Regions from separate parts of the Glutamicibacter ectropisis genome, predicted to be linked through region 2. Evidence: riboswitches for the same ligand, from Rfam matches in the RefSeq annotation. Region 2 holds a riboswitch; the other holds the start of a gene.
The links. A riboswitch is a leader RNA that binds a small molecule or an ion and turns the genes downstream of it on or off. The one in region 2 is predicted to bind glycine.
Positions count from the first base shown of each region.

Region 1: it holds a riboswitch for glycine, as region 2 does, so the genes downstream of both, gcvP (aminomethyl-transferring glycine dehydrogenase) here and cycA (D-serine/D-alanine/glycine transporter) in region 2, are expected to answer to the same signal.

Region 1 covers NZ_CP125942.1:2,763,633-2,771,405, reverse strand. The annotation lists gene QMQ05_RS13005 (glutathione S-transferase C-terminal domain-containing protein) at 1-100, shown strand, start outside; gene QMQ05_RS13000 (hypothetical protein) at 110-436, opposite strand; gene QMQ05_RS12995 (RNase H family protein) at 536-1,441, shown strand; gene QMQ05_RS12990 (APC family permease) at 1,521-2,972, opposite strand; gene QMQ05_RS12985 (serine hydrolase domain-containing protein) at 3,236-4,396, shown strand; gene QMQ05_RS12980 (SGNH/GDSL hydrolase family protein) at 4,442-5,230, shown strand; glycine riboswitch at 5,332-5,429, shown strand; gene gcvP (aminomethyl-transferring glycine dehydrogenase) at 5,595-7,773, shown strand, end outside.
Region 2 covers NZ_CP125942.1:3,155,755-3,163,527, reverse strand. The annotation lists gene QMQ05_RS14845 (MarR family winged helix-turn-helix transcriptional regulator) at 1-251, shown strand, start outside; gene QMQ05_RS14840 (FUSC family protein) at 251-1,282, shown strand; gene cycA (D-serine/D-alanine/glycine transporter) at 1,352-2,842, opposite strand; glycine riboswitch at 3,019-3,126, opposite strand; glycine riboswitch at 3,128-3,226, opposite strand; gene QMQ05_RS14830 (LysE family translocator) at 3,367-3,987, opposite strand; gene QMQ05_RS14825 (Lrp/AsnC family transcriptional regulator) at 4,073-4,564, shown strand; gene QMQ05_RS14820 (heavy metal translocating P-type ATPase) at 4,658-6,901, opposite strand; gene QMQ05_RS14815 (heavy-metal-associated domain-containing protein) at 6,956-7,270, opposite strand; gene QMQ05_RS14810 (metal-sensitive transcriptional regulator) at 7,328-7,657, opposite strand; gene QMQ05_RS14805 (lipid II:glycine glycyltransferase FemX) at 7,754-7,773, shown strand, end outside.

The sequences.
Region 1 (7,773 bases), 390 kb from region 2:
TTTGGCCGAGAGTGGTCCTTGGTTAGATGGCACCGCACCAGATGAAGTACGCACCGAAGAGCGCGTAGCCACCGGCCATAACCCGATGTACCCGGCCTAAGCCAGAGAACTAAAAGTCAAACCCCTGAGCCTCACAAGCAGTCTTGAACGCTTCAACATCCGTGATCTCAGGGGTTTTCGACTCCTGTGTAGTGACTGCTTGACTAATCTGCTCGGTGCTCGATTGCGAACCATGCTGCGCTGCCTTGAGCATGTTCGTCTCGCCGATACCCTCGGGAGCATCTAACCCTCCGCCAAAATGAATGCAGGCTGCATAACCTTCGGGATCCTCTTCCCGCAGGGTATCCGTGGACGGTGCAGAACAGGCGCTGAGCAATAACAAGGAAGTCGTGGCTAGGAATGGCAAGATTTTCTTCACACCACCCATGGTAACCACAGTGCTACCTGATCAAATGCGAACAATGCCATAAAACTGACAGGGACATAGCCGGACCCAAGAACCGCTCCTGGGGTACTGGCGTGGCAGGATTGAACTATGACGATCATTGCTGCTGCAGATGGATCCGCCCTAGGTAATCCCGGACCAGCCGGTTGGGCTTGGTATGTGGATGAAGAGAATTGGGCCGCTGGCGGTTGGGACCACGGAACCAACAATATGGGCGAGCTCCAAGCTGTTTTAGAACTCTTTCGTGCCACCGAGCACCTGCCGGAAGAAGAGCTCAAGATCCTCTGTGATTCGCAGTATGCGATTAATTGCATCAGCAAATGGATGCCAGGATGGAAAAAGCGCGGCTGGAAAAAAGCCGACGGCAAGCAAGTCCTCAACCAAGACATTCTCAAAGAACTTGATGCGGCGATTCAAGGACGAAAATACAGTTTTGAATGGGTCAAAGGCCATGCCGGCCATGACTTGAACGAAGCCGCAGATGATCACGCGCGCGCTGCAGCCACCGCGCACCAGCAAGGCACCACCCCAGATGCTGGCCCGGGTTATACCGGTGGCGCTGGATCTGCCGCACCTGTCGAAAAAGAATCAGTGAAACCCGTAGCTACGCCAGCAGCGCCAGCTGCCCCTGCGCAGACTACTGACTTTGCAGCCACCGTGTATGAGCTTGAACGTGGATTCCTCGATCCACAAATCCGAACCAGCTTCACCGAGCTTAAAGACTTCCTACACCCGAGTTATCAAGAAGTCAGCAGGGATGGCGGACTACTGGATGTTGCCAGTATTGGCAGGTTGCTGGAGCGTGGATCCGCGCTGCCGACCACCGGACAGATGCAGGTTTTGGCCACCCGCCAGATCAGCGAAGACATGGTGTTATTGGCTTACCGGATGAAGCCAGCGGGCTCCGAAGTGCTTGTCGTCTCCTCCTGGTGGCAGCAAGGTCAGGGCGAATGGAAACTTCGCTTCCGTCAGGAAACTATCGAGCGCTCCGCTTAGCGCCGACAGGCTGAATCACATTTTATAAAGCTACGGTCCACCAAGAAAATCTTGGTGGACCGTAGTTTTTAGCGACTAATTATTTGTAGTCTCCAGGGTGAGTCTCAATGATGCCCTTCTTGTAATTAATGCGATTGATCAGCCACGTCAACGCCCACAGCGCCACGCCGATGAGCAACAGCAGACCAGCGATCTCATACTGCACCCAGTCTTCGCGAGAACGAGCCCACGGTCCGGCAAGGAACAAACAGAAGACGACGCCAAGAATCGGGATGATCGTTGGTGCGCGGAAGGCATCTGCTGGTGCCTTTTCGCGGCGAAGAACCAGCAACGACACGTTCACTACTGCGAAGACACAGAGGAGCAACAATGCCGTGGTACCACCGAGTGAGCCGACGATACCGTTCTCGCTGTCGAGGTTCACATAAGCAACCAAAGCGATCGCCATCACCGTGCTGAATAGGATGGCTACCCAAGGGGAGCGGCGGGTGGAGTGCACCTTGCCCAAGAACTGTGGCAGCACGCCCTGACGTGCCATACCGTAAAGCAAACGGCTGGCCATCAACATGTTCATCAGCGCGGTATTGACCACCGCGAAGACGGTGACAAACGGGAAAATAGCATCGACAGGAATGTTGGGAGCACCAATGCGCACCACATCCAGCAGGATGCCGGCATCCGGGTTCTTTGGGTTGAGCAGGTCGCCGGTAGGGATGACCATGATCACGGTGATGGCCACCAGCATGTAAATCACCGCGCACAAGCCCAGACCAATGAGCATGATCTTCGGGAAGATCTTATTCGGGTTCTTTGTCTCTTCAACCAGGTTTACCGAGTCTTCGAAGCCCACCATGGCGAAGAACGCAATAGCGGTACCCATGGTCACCGCCGCGAAAATGCTACGATCCGAGGGGGTTTCGAAGACCACCAGACGGCTTACATCGCCCTGACCCGAGGCAATGACAGCGAAACCGATACCGATGATTACGGCCATGATGGCCAGCGACACGATGGTCAGCACGAGGTTGAACTTCACGCTCTCACCAACACCACGCAGGTTGATCAACGCGAGGATCACGATGATGGCAATCGCTGCCCACATGCCGGCCTGCGGTGTGGTTGGTACTCCATCAATGAACTGGCCGAAGCCAATCAAGAGGTTTTGTCCCACCAAAGTTGCCGAAGTAGCGGCGCTGGTAATGCCAGAACAGGCCACGGTAAAGGCCACGATGAAGGTGACGAAATGGACGCCGAAGGCTTTATGCACATACAGTGCTGCGCCGGCGGCATGAGGGTATTTGGTCACCAGTTCCAAGTAGCTGAAAGCGGTGAGGGTGGCGATGGCGAAGGCCACCAAAAAAGGTAGCCATGCTGCGCCGCCAACCTGTCCGGCAACCTTGCCGGTAATAGCAAAAATACCTGCGCCGATAATATCGCCCATGATGAGGAATAGCAGCAGCTTTGGGCCGATCACCCGCTTGAGTTCTGAATCCTGGCTCGGGGTTACCGGCGAGTCACTATCCACAGTCATGCGATCGAGTTCATCTCCTTCAAATATTGGTGGCAAGCATGACAAACTTAGTGGTTGCGTTCAAGGTCGGCAAACCGCCTACCGGGCTGGCTCACAGACTCGCAGGTTCAGCGGTAGTAAAGGAACGATGAACGGTATTTGGCATTTGAACCTGTGACTTGACGTACGGATATCCCCAAAGGCGTGTCAAGGCGCGTCCATCGAGAATCATGGTGAATCCGACTAGGGTTAGTTGAAAAGGGACAAGCGGTTTAAGGATGTACATGGACTCGGTGATCAGCGAAGATTTCGCACCATTGGCTCAGGCTCTGGAAGCACGAGCCGCCGAAGAAGAAGACTATTCGGCGCAGCTAGCCGTTTATCACCGAGGCGAACTAGTCCTCAGCCATAGTGTGGGGGAGCACCTTGCTGCAGATTCCCTGACCTGCGTCTTTTCCTGCACCAAAGGTCTGAGTGCACTGGTCATCGCCCTACTGGTGCAAGATGGCCTGATCGATCCCAACGCACCGATGGTGACCTACTGGCCTGAATTTGGCGCTGGAGGCAAAAGCGCCCTGAGCGTCGGCGAAGTACTCAGCCACCAAGCCGGTGTCCTTGGAGTTCCCGGGGGAGTACCAAGCGAGGTATTGCTGAACTCGGCTGAATACGCCAAGGTCCTGGCCTCCATGCCAAGCATCTGGCCTTTGGGTCAAAACATTGTCGGTTACCACGCCATCACCATGGGCGTGCTCATGGAAGAACTGGTCCGCCGAGTCACCGGCAAAGAACTGCAAGAAGTATTTGAAGAGCGCATCCGTAAACCATTGGGCGTTGACGTCTATATCGGTCAAGATCCGGCCCTGGAACCGCGCTACCGCGACGTGCTCCCGGCCCTAGATGCGCCCACCGAATTCTTTGATCCATTCTCGCCAGGCGGCCTGGCCGTGAACTCCGCTTCCGGATTCGCACTGGCCGACGGCCCGGTATACAACTGGCACGAACTGGCCAATGCCGCGCAGGTGCGTGAACTTGGGCCAGCATCCATGGGCGGTGTCGCCAATGCTCAAGGTTTGGCCGGGATTTACGCAGCCTCCTTCGGAGCCGTTCCGGCACTTGGAGCCACCAGCGGATTCCTCAGCGAAGATACCTGGTCTCGGGTTTCTACCGAATTGGTCTATGGCCACGACCGAACCAATGGTCTGTTGCAGGCCTTCGCCCTAGGGTTCATGAAAGCCACGGCTCGAGTGAATTATGGATCCATCTTTGCCTACGGGCATGACGGGGCAAACTCTTCCTTGGCCTTCGCTGATCCTGCCTACCAACTGGGCTTTGGTTTCATTCCTTCGCGTAATGAAGGGGTCAGGGACACCGCCACCGGTGTGCAGCTCTCACAACTAGCCCGACAATTGATCCTGGCGAAGAACGCCAAAGCAAAAACCTACTAATCTGTCCAAATCGCAAGAGCATCAGAAATACGAAGTGGGATTGAAGTGAAGAAGTTTCTGGCATTAGGTGATTCATTCACAGAAGGCGTTGGCGACGTTGATCTGGGACGCCCCAATCAGGTGCGCGGTTGGGCCGACCGAGTCGCGGAAGTGCTTTGCACCCAAGGGGACTGGGAATACGCCAACCTTGCGGTGCGTGGCAAAAAGATCGGTCAGGTCATTAACCAGCAGCTCGACCAAGGGCTGTCCATGAAACCAGATTTGGTCAGCATCTATGCCGGCGGCAATGACATTCTGCGGCCCACAGCAGACCTTGACGCACTGATGCGTGGTTATGAAGGAATTGTCCGACGCTTCAACGAGGCCGGGAGCACCGTGTTGCTATTTACCGGTTTTGACACCGTTGAGTCCCCGCTGTTCTCCAAGACCCGTCCACGCACGGCCATTTATAACGAGAAGGTTCGCGAGATCGCCGATGCCCACGGCGCGATCATTGCCGATTACTGGCGGTGGCGAGAATTTTCGGACGTACGCTACTGGGCCGTGGACCGACTGCACATGAACGAACTGGGGCATGGCCTGATGGCCTCCAAGGTGCTCGAAGTATTAGCTGAGCACCAGGTCACTGATGATGATTGGTCGCAACTGATTCAGGCTCCCGTTCTTCCCGAATTGGCAGTGAACTCACGCGGTGAAAAACTCAAGGCTGAATTGGGTTGGGCAAGAGAACATTTAGCGCCGTGGATCAAGCGTCGACTGACCGGAACCTCCTCGGGAGACACGCTCTCAGCCAAGTATCCTCAGTACCTTCAGCTTTCCGCAGCCACGAATTAAACGTTTTGTGACGGTTTTTCTTCGTTAGTGTCTTTGACGTTCAGCGCGGGGCAGGTAACATGGTGGTGTGCTGCAGCTCTCTGACCGGTAGCACACGCCATAGACGGATGGCGGGAGAGTCCCGTTCACACCATGGACGGGCGCCGTAGGAGCAATTCCTCCCCAGGAAACTCTCAGGCCCCCGTACCGCCATCACGAGGCAACTCTGGAAAGTAGCCGGCCAGAACCGGTTCACCGAAGGTGCAAGCGCCCGGCTTAGTTGGCCGGACGTGTAAAACTCTCAGGTAGTGCAACAGGGATGGGGAGGCAAAGCGTCCTTCCTTTGGCATGCGCCAAGACAGATCCCCGTGGAGACTCCAGCACCATGACCGTCACGCAGACTTCGGCTTCAACAACAAGCGAATTTGTTTCTCGCCATATCGGCCCGCGTCCAGCAGATGTAGAGACCATGCTTCAGACTCTGGGCTACAGCAGCCTAGATGATCTGATCGATACCGCCGTTCCGGCAGACATTCGCCAAGACTCCATGCTGGATATCCCAGCCGCACTGAGCGAAACCGAAGCCTTGGCCCACCTGCGTGCGCTTGCCTCGAAGAACGTCATGAAGACCCAGATGATCGGCCAGGGCTTCTACGACACCATCACCCCAGCGGTAATCCGCCGCAACATCGTGGAAAACCCTGCCTGGTACACCGCCTACACCCCGTACCAGCCGGAAATCTCCCAGGGCCGCCTAGAAGCCCTGCTGAACTTCCAGACCATGGTCATGGATCTGACCGGTCTGCCGATCGCCAACGCCTCGCTGCTGGACGAATCCTCGGCCGCCGCCGAAGCAGTGCTGATGATGCGCCGCGCCAACAAGAAGAAGGCCAAGGGCAAGACCGTCCTGGACTCCAATATCTTCCCGCAGACCATCAAGGTCGTGCAGGGCCGCGCCGACGCACTGGGCTTCGAAGTTGAAGTCGCTGACCTGTCCGCTGGTCTGCCAGAGGGTGACATCTCCGGCATCCTGCTGCAGCAGCCAGGTAACAACGGCTCCATCGCAGAGCATGAAGGCATCATCGCCGCCGCCAAGGAAGCCGGCGCCATGGTCACCGTCATCGCTGACCTGCTGGCTCTGACCATGATCACCCCTCCCGGTGAGCAGGGCGCAGATATTGCCGTGGGTAACACCCAGCGTTTTGGTGTGCCACTGTTCTTCGGTGGTCCGCACGCAGCCTACATGGCTGTAGCCGATGGCCTGACCCGCTCCATGCCAGGACGCCTAGTTGGTGTTTCGGTGGACGACGCCGGAGTTCCTGCCTACCGTCTGGCACTGCAGACCCGCGAACAGCACATTCGCCGTGAAAAGGCGACCAGCAACATTTGTACCGCCCAAGCACTGTTGGCCATCTGTGCCTCAATGTACGCGGTGTACCACGGCCCAGCAGGCCTGAAGCAGATCGCTAGTCGCGCCAACAACCACGCTCGCGTGATTGCTAGCTCCCTGGTAGCCGGTGGATTCACCTTGGCTTCTCAGAGCTTCTTCGACACCGTAGTAGTCAACGTTGAGAACGCTGAGCAGATCATCTCGGCCGCCAATGAAGCAGGGATCAACCTGCGCAAGATCAACGACACCCAGGTGGGCGTGTCCACCGACGAGACCACCACCTCGGATATCGTCAAGACCCTGCTGGGCGTTTTCGGCGTGGAGCTTTCGGCCCCCGAAGGATTCGACATCCCAGCCTCCCAGGTCCGCACCAGCAACTACCTGACCCACCCAATCTTTAACACCATTTCCTCCGAGACCCAGATGATGCGTTACCTGCGTCGCCTCTCGGACCGTGACCTGGCACTGGATCGCACCATGATCCCGCTGGGCTCGTGCACCATGAAGCTGAACTCGGCTGCCGAGATGGAATCCATCACCTGGCCAGAATTCGCTTCCATCCACCCTTATGTTCCAGCTGAACAGAGTGTGGGTTGGCGTGAACTGATCACCGACCTTGAAGGCCGTTTGACCGCGATCACCGGTTACGCTGGCGTCTCCATCCAGCCCAACGCAGGATCCCAGGGCGAATACGCAGGCCTGCTTGCCATCTCCGGCTACCACGCATCGCGTGGAGAAGCCCAGCGCAATGTCTGCCTGATCCCTGCCTCGGCCCACGGCACCAACGCTGCTTCGGCAGTACTGGCTGGTATGAAGGTGGTCGTCGTGAAGACCGCTGCCGACGGCACCATTGACGCCAATGATTTGGATGCCAAGATCGAGGCCAACAAGGACGTACTGGCCGCCATCATGATCACCTACCCATCCACCCACGGTGTCTACGACGCCGACGTGCGTGTGGTCTGCGATAAGGTTCACGCAGCCGGTGGTCAGGTGTACATCGACGGTGCCAACATGAACGCCATGGTGGGTCTGGCCCAGCCAGGTAAGTTCGGCGGCGACGTGTCGCACCTGAACCTGCACAAGACCTTCTGCATCCCTCACGGTGGTGGCGGTCCAGGCGTCGGCCCAATCGGTGTCGGCGAGCACCTGCTGCCATTTTTGCCAGGCGATG
Region 2 (7,773 bases):
ATCGCGGTCACTTGGTGGCGTACCTTGACGAGCTTGCAGGGCGCAAGATCCTCGAAAGAAGTGTCGACCCAGCAGACCGGCGCCGCAATATCATCACCCTGACCGAGGTGGGCAAGAAGTTCACCGCCAAGGCGATCGCTGCCGCTCAACGCAGTGAAGCCGAAGTCTTTGGTGCGCTCGATGCTCAACAGCAAGAGACCCTGCGCACCCTATTGCAATTGGTTGTTAGCACGGATGGTGAAGCGCGCTGATGAAACGACATGTCAAAGAAGTATTGACGCGTTCAGTCGTTGTTGCTCCCCGGCGTCCATCGGTGATTCCAGCAGCCAAAGCCGCCATTGCACTTGGTATCCCGCTGATCTTGGTGAGCGCTACCGGGCATTTAGATTGGGCCATGTACGCGGCCTTCGGAGCCTTCTGTGCGGTGTTTGGCCGCTTTGATGCGTACGCGCCACGCTTCTGGCAACAATTATCGGTCGGGCTGGTACAGCTGGCGGCCATGCTGCTGGGCACCTTCTTCTCGCTGATCCATGCACCGTTTATTATTTGTGCGCTGGTGCTTGCGGTGATTGGCTTTGGGGCAAACTACGTCTCCCGCGCTGCGAGGTGGATGCCGCCAGGACCCATTTTTGCTGTATTCGCCGGCGGGGCATGCATCAGCATTCCTGCCACCACTCACTCCTTTGTTGGTGTGCTGTTGGTTGGTGGCGGAACGATGATCTTTAGCCTGCTCTTTATGCTCGGGCTCTCGCTACGCCGATCCCATCTCTTTCATACGCTCCGCGCTGGATACTCTTGGGCACCATCGTCACGGGCCCTGCGCGAATCAGCACAAATGGGGCTGGGCGTATTGCTGGCAGGTATCGCTGCCGAACTTCTCAACGGAGGCCACTGGTATTGGGCCAGCCTGGGAGCCATTGCAGCGGTAACCGGAATCGACGCCTATGCTCGGGTGGCCCGCGGGCTGCAACGTAGTGTCGGAACATGCGTTGGTGTGGTGCTCACCGCTGCGGTGCTCGTCTTTGAGCCACCGATCTGGGTCCTCTTGGCCGTCGCGATCATCGGTCAGATCTGTATTGAACTGGTGATTCTGCGCAACTACGCCATCGGTATGGTGTTCATGACCGTGACTGCATTGTTGATGGTTCACATAGTCTCCCCAGAGCCCGCCTCCAGCCTGCTCATCGACCGCGTGGCCATGACCGCACTGGGCGCCGCTGTGGGTGCCGTGCAGAGCATTATCATCGGAATCATTGCCAGCCGGCGCCAAATCGTCAGTTAGGAAAAACAGTAGTCCCGCACCTAAGGAACACGGTGCGGGACTACTGAAAACGGTCTAACTCAACGACAGTTACCGACGGGCTTCCTGTTCCAGGTGCTCATCACTGTGGCCGAAAGCCTTGCTGTCCCGGTAGGCGGCAGCTTCGTAGCGTTCGTGGGCCACCTTGCCCATGTGGGCAACGCGCAGTGCTTCATGCCGCGGATTGCGTCGCACAAACAGGTACCCCACGCCCAAGATCAGGAACCAGCTCGGTGTGACCAGCAAAGCGACCAGGGTGTCAGGCTGGGTGGTCAGCGCCCACAAGATGAACCCGAAGAAGCCCAAGACTACATAGGGCATAACCCGTCCGCCGGGAACCTTAAAGTTCGATGCATCGTGCAGGTGCGGTCGACGAGCGCGGAACACCAGGTAGCTGAGCAGGATGATGGTCCACACGAACATGAAGCACAAGGCCGAAACGGTGGTGACCAGCGTGAAGGCCTCCATGACTGAATCGCCACTGTAGAGCAGGACCACGCCGGCGAGCAGGAACATGCACGAGAACATTAGGGCGTTTCTTGGGACCTTGCGGCCTGAAAGCTTCTTGAAACCACTTGGCGCATCACCTTCCTGAGCCAAACCACGCAGCATGCGGGAAGTGGAGTAGATCCCGGAGTTGGCGCTGGAAGTAGCGCTGGTGAGTACCACGAAGTTGATGACGCCGGCCGCGCCGGCCAGGCCTGCTAAGGCGAACATTCCCACGAAGGGGGAGTTCTCCGAGGAGAACAGCGTCCACGGCTGCACGGTCATCAAAATGATCAAGGCGCCGACGTAGAAGAAGAGAATACGCAGCGGAATGGAGTTGATGGCCTTGGGCAGGGTCTTCTCCGGGTCCTTGGTTTCGGCGGCGGTGGTGCCGACCAGTTCGATGCCAACAAAGGCGAAAACCGCAATTTGGAATCCGGCTACGAAGCCCATGAATCCGGTGGGGAACATTCCTCCATTAGTCCACAGGTTCGCTACCGAGGCGGTGGCATCATTGTGTTGGAAGCCGGTAATGATCATGACCAGACCCACGACGATCAATGCACCAATGGCCACGATCTTGATCAGTGCAAACCAGAATTCGGTTTCACCAAAGGCCTTAACGGTAGCCAGGTTCAGGACCAGCAACAGGGCGATGCACGCCAATGCCGGGATCCACAACGGCAGGTCACCCCACCAGAAGGCCACATAGTGGGCGATGGCGACCACGTCGGCGATGCCGGTGACCACCCAGCAGAACCAATAGGTCCAGCCGGTGAAAAATGCTGCCCAGGGACCCAAGAGGTCGCCGGCGAAATCGGCAAAAGTCTTGTAGTTCAGGTTGCTCAGCAAAAGTTCGCCCATGGCGCGCATGACGAAGAAGAGCATGAAGCCGATGACCATGTAGACGAAGATGACCGATGGGCCTGCCACGGAAATGGTCTTGCCCGAGCCCATGAAGAGTCCGGTGCCGATGGCACCGCCAATGGCGATGAGCTGGATGTGCCGATTAGAAAGTCCGCGTTCGAGTGTGGGATCAGAACTGGTGGTACTCATGCTGGTTGCCTTCCAGGAGTGTGGCGTGACGCCTAGCAACTTTCTTTGCTGAGAACGCCAATATCGCCTGGCTCCGGGAAGACAACGATAGCCAGATGCACTAAGAGCAACTGCTAGCTATGCCCATTGGAGAGAGCCAGCGAACTGGTGAACTACAAGCGTCACTGTTCGTGGTCCCTCCCCAATCTGTATAGTGACCTGAGAGTTTTCGCTTGGACCCGACTACTGGGCCAAACTTGCTCCTTCGGTGAGCGCAGAATACTCTGCACTGCTTTCCAGAGTTGCCTTCTCGTGGCGGTGCGGATGCCTGAGAGTTTCCCGGGGAGGAAATTGCTCCTACGGCGCCCGCCCTTGGTGAGGACGGGACTCTCCCGCCACGCATCAACGGCACAAATGGTGATTGCTATCACAGTATGCGCAGAATAATGAATGTGATGCAAGTCGCACACGTGAAGATGTCGCGCGATCCTCAGGGTAGACCCTTGTCGGGGTTCGCCTAAAAGTGGCGCAAGGGGTATTCGCGTTCAGCTTCCGATGGTCATCAAGTGATGGATAGCCGTGGCCAAGAGTCCGCCACCGATCAGCAAAAGGGCTGCACCACCAAGTAGGGCGATGGCGCGGTCCGCCCAAGCATGGCGCTGCAGCCCGCAGGTGCGAACGAGCAGGATTGTCAGGCCCCACCACAATCCGGAGCCAAGGATAATCGTGGCGCACAGGGTGATGGTGCGGATCGTCGTGTGTTCGTCGTGGCCAATGAACTGCGGCAGGATCGCGGCGAAAAATAGGAGTGCTTTCGGGTTGGTGGCGTTGGTGGCGAAGCCACGTACAAACCCGGTGGGCGTTCGCGGTGCCACTGTAGGGGAAGCCACCTGCGTTCGGCGAAGCCCGGAGCGCAGCATGCTGTAGCCCATCCATAAAAGTACTCCGGCACCGAGTACCTGCACGATGTCCAATGCACCGGGGATTGAAAGAATTAGTGCAGTGACCCCTGCGACCGCCAATAGTGTGTGCAGGGTTAACCCGCCCAGGATGCCCAGCGTGGTGGACGCCGCCTCGCGTGCGCCACGGGTTGCTGAATTCAGGACCAGTATGAGGTCGGGGCCGGGGACCGCTAGTGTCACGAGCAGTGCCAGGATGAATGCCACCCAAGATTCCAATGCCAAAGTTGAACTCCGATTTATAGACAAATTCTTCCAACAAGATATGCCCCGGATTCGTTAGGGTTGAGGCATGGATGAATCGCAGAAGAAATCAGAGAGAGTTCCCGAATTGGATTCGGTTGATTGGGCAATTCTTGAATTGCTGCAGGTTGACGCGACGATTCCGAATAAAGACATCGCCGCCAAAGTAGGCATCGCCGCTAGCACCTGCCTGGAACGGATCAAGCGCATGCGTCGCAACGGCACGATTACTGCCACGCGGGCCCATGTCCTGCCCAGCCTGCTGGGCCGCGGCGAACAGGCCTTCTTAGGGATCCAGGTCCGTCCACACGCTCGAGAAACCGCCAACGATTTTGTGCAGAAGGCCCTAGCCCTGCCTGAGACGCTGGCGTTGTATAACGTCAGCGGTAACGACGATTATCTGGTCCACGTAGCGGTGGCCAATAGCACCGAGTTACAAAGCCTGATCATCGACAAGCTGTTGGCCCTGCCTCAGGTGGTGCACTGCCGTACGCAACTGATTTTTGTTGAGCCGTGGGTGGCCCCGCTGCGGCATCGCTAAGTTTGCTGGCCGCTGGCTGTCTTGGCCAAAGAACGCCACAGGGGCGCTGACACCTCGATAGGTGTCAGCGCCCCTGTTCAACTAGGCGCTTGGCTATTTGCCAAAGCGGCGTAACCGCAGCGAATTCGCCACGACCAGCACCGAGCTAGCTGCCATGGCAGCGCCCGCAATCATTGGGTTTAGCAAACCCAGGGCAGCGATCGGGATGCCTGCGGTGTTGTAGGCGAAGGCCCAGAATAGGTTCATCTTGATCGTGGATAGGGTTTTTGCCGAGAGATCGATAGCGGCGCTGACCTGGTGCAGGTCATTGCCCATTAGGGTGATGTCGGCGGCTTCAATGGCCACGTCGGTGCCTGAGCCCATGGCGATACCAAGATCTGCCTGGGCCAGTGCTGGGGCATCGTTGACACCGTCGCCCACCATGGCCACAACCTTGCCTTGGGCTTGTAGTTCGGCAATGGTCCGCGACTTATCTGCGGGGAAGACCCCAGCGAAAACATCTGCCGGATCGATGCCTACCTTGGCTGCCACCTTCATGGCAACCGAGGGGTTATCGCCGGTGAGCAGAACTACCCGCAGGCCACGTCGTTGTAATTCGGTGATGGCTGCGGCCGAGGATTCCTTGATCTGGTCGGCCACCGAGATGACAGCCTGGAACTGTTGGTCCACCGAAACTAAGATCGCAGTGGCCCCTGCAGCTTCAGCCTCTTCTAACAGTGCCTGAGCAGATGCATCGAGCACGGTGCCCTGCGCTGCTAACCAGCTGGGGCGCCCAACAACAACGCGCTGGCCATCAACAAGTCCCATCACGCCGCCACCGGGCTCCGAATGGAAATCGGTGGCCTGAGCCAAGGGACCAAGTTCTGCCCCCGCACGGGCGATAGCCTGAGCGATCGGGTGCTCCGAATGATGTTCTACGGCCGCCGCGAGCTGCAGGATCTCATCAGCGTCTACCCCAGCAACCGGGGTGGTGCCCGTATGGGCCATGATGCCGGTGGTGACGGTGCCGGTCTTATCCAAGACCACGGTGTCCAGCTTGCGAGTATCTTCCAAGACCTGCGGGCCGCGGATCAAGATCCCTAATTGCGCGCCACGACCGGTACCGACCAGAAGCCCAATCGGGGTAGCCAGACCCAGAGCACAAGGGCAAGCGATCACCAGTACGGCCACCGCAGCACTAAAGGCTTGATATGGATCGGAACTGATCAGCCACCAGATACCAAAGGTAGCCAGCGCAATGGCCAAAACAATGGGAACAAAGACTGCAGAAATACGGTCAGCTAATCGTGCAATGGGCGCCTTACCCGACTGGGCTTCGGAGACCAGCTTGCCCATCTGGGCCAGGGTCGTTTCCGCGCCGACTCGAGAAGCCTTGATGACCAAGCGTCCTGAAGTGTTCAGCGTTGCGCCAGTGACTTCGGAACCAACCTTGACTTCCTGGGGCACCGATTCGCCGGTCAGCAGTGAAGTGTCTACCGCACTGGATCCCTCGACGACGACGCCATCGGTGGCGATTTTCTCTCCGGGGCGCACCACAAAGTGGTCACCGACCTGCAATTGTGCTGCCGGAATCTTGACTTCTTGGCCATCACGCAGAACTACCGCGTCCTTGGCCCCCAAGTTCAGCAGGGACTTCAGCGCATCCGAGGCTGAAGACTTGGCGCGATGCTCTAAGTAGCGACCCAGCAGGAGCAGGGTCGCCACCACGCCGGCGGTTTCAAAGTAGAGCGCGTGCTCAGTCATCGCCATGCCGGTATGCGCCGTCATCTGCGGATCAAGGATGAGCTGAATGGCAGAGAAGAGGTAGGCAGCCAACACACCCAAGGACACCAGCGTGTCCATGGTGGAGGAGAAGTGGCGAGCGTTGATCGCCGCTGCCTTATGGAAAGGCCATGCACCGTAAAAGACCACGGGTGTGGCCAGCGCGAACGCCACCCAACCCCAGTGCGGGAACTGGGCAACCGGGATCATCGAGATCACGAACAGTGGAATGGTGAAGACCGCCGAAACGATCAGTCGCAGCAAGAGGTGGTTGGGTACTAGATGCTCGTGGCCGGAGTGCTCGTCATGCTCACCGTGTTCGGGAACTGCCGGTTTCTTGAGCGTCGCCGTGTATCCGGCTGCTTCAACGGTGCTGATCAGCGTTTCGTCGCTAACACCCTGGGGTACCTCCACCTTGGCGGTCTCCAAGGGGAGGTTGACTGAGGCGGTGACCCCGGGGAGTTTACCGAGTTTACGTTCCACCCGGTTCACGCATGAAGCGCAAGTCATGCCTTGAATATCTAGGTCTACGGTGCGTACTTCGGGTTGCGCTTGTTCTGGCGCGTGGGAAGACATTTTTACCTTGCACTTTCTTGCCACCTTTGGTGGCGTGGTGCCTGGCTGATGAAGCTAGGCGTTGATTGCTTCTACGGTGTAACCGGCCTCGTCAATGGCTTCGCGGATGCTCGATTCGCTCAGCTTCTCGGTCGAAGTGACGGTGGCGGTGGAGATGCCTTGGGCATCGAGAAGGACGTCGACGTTCTGCACACCGGATAGTTCTTTGAGCTCTTCAGTGACCGATGCGACGCAGTGGCCACAGGTCATGCCCGAAATTTTGATCTCGGTTTGGTTAGTGAGCGGTGTGGCTTGCTCACGAGTAGTGATCTGAAGTCCCTGTGCTGGTGTGGCGTTGTTTTCGGAGGAGCATCCGCAGTTGCAGCTCATGATCTTGCTCTCTTTCGATGAATTCTGTGTGAATGTGTTTTGAGGATAAAGAAGTGGCTATCGCACGAGTCGGGAAATCGCTGCCGTGGCTTCAGCGATCTTTTCCTGAACGATGGTGGGGTCGCCGGTCTCGATGGAAGACTTCGCCGCATCAACCACACAATGGCCGATGTGATCATCGATGAGTTGCACGCTGACCTTGTGCAATGCGGCGTTGATCGCGGAGATCTGGGTCAGGATGTCGATGCAGTATTTGTCTTCATCCACCATCTTGGCGACCCCGCGAACTTGGCCTTCGATGCGCTTGAGGCGACGCTCCAGCGCAGACTTGTCTGCGTGATAGCCGTGATGCTCGGCGTGGGTATCTGGGCTCTGGCTGGTTTCCATACCTCAATAATACCCCTCGGGGGTATTAAGTCAAATACCATCCGGGGGTATCTAGCCTCCCTGCTTATCTGCACGAAGCACGATAGGATTTCACCCGTGAGCCACAACGACCTGCA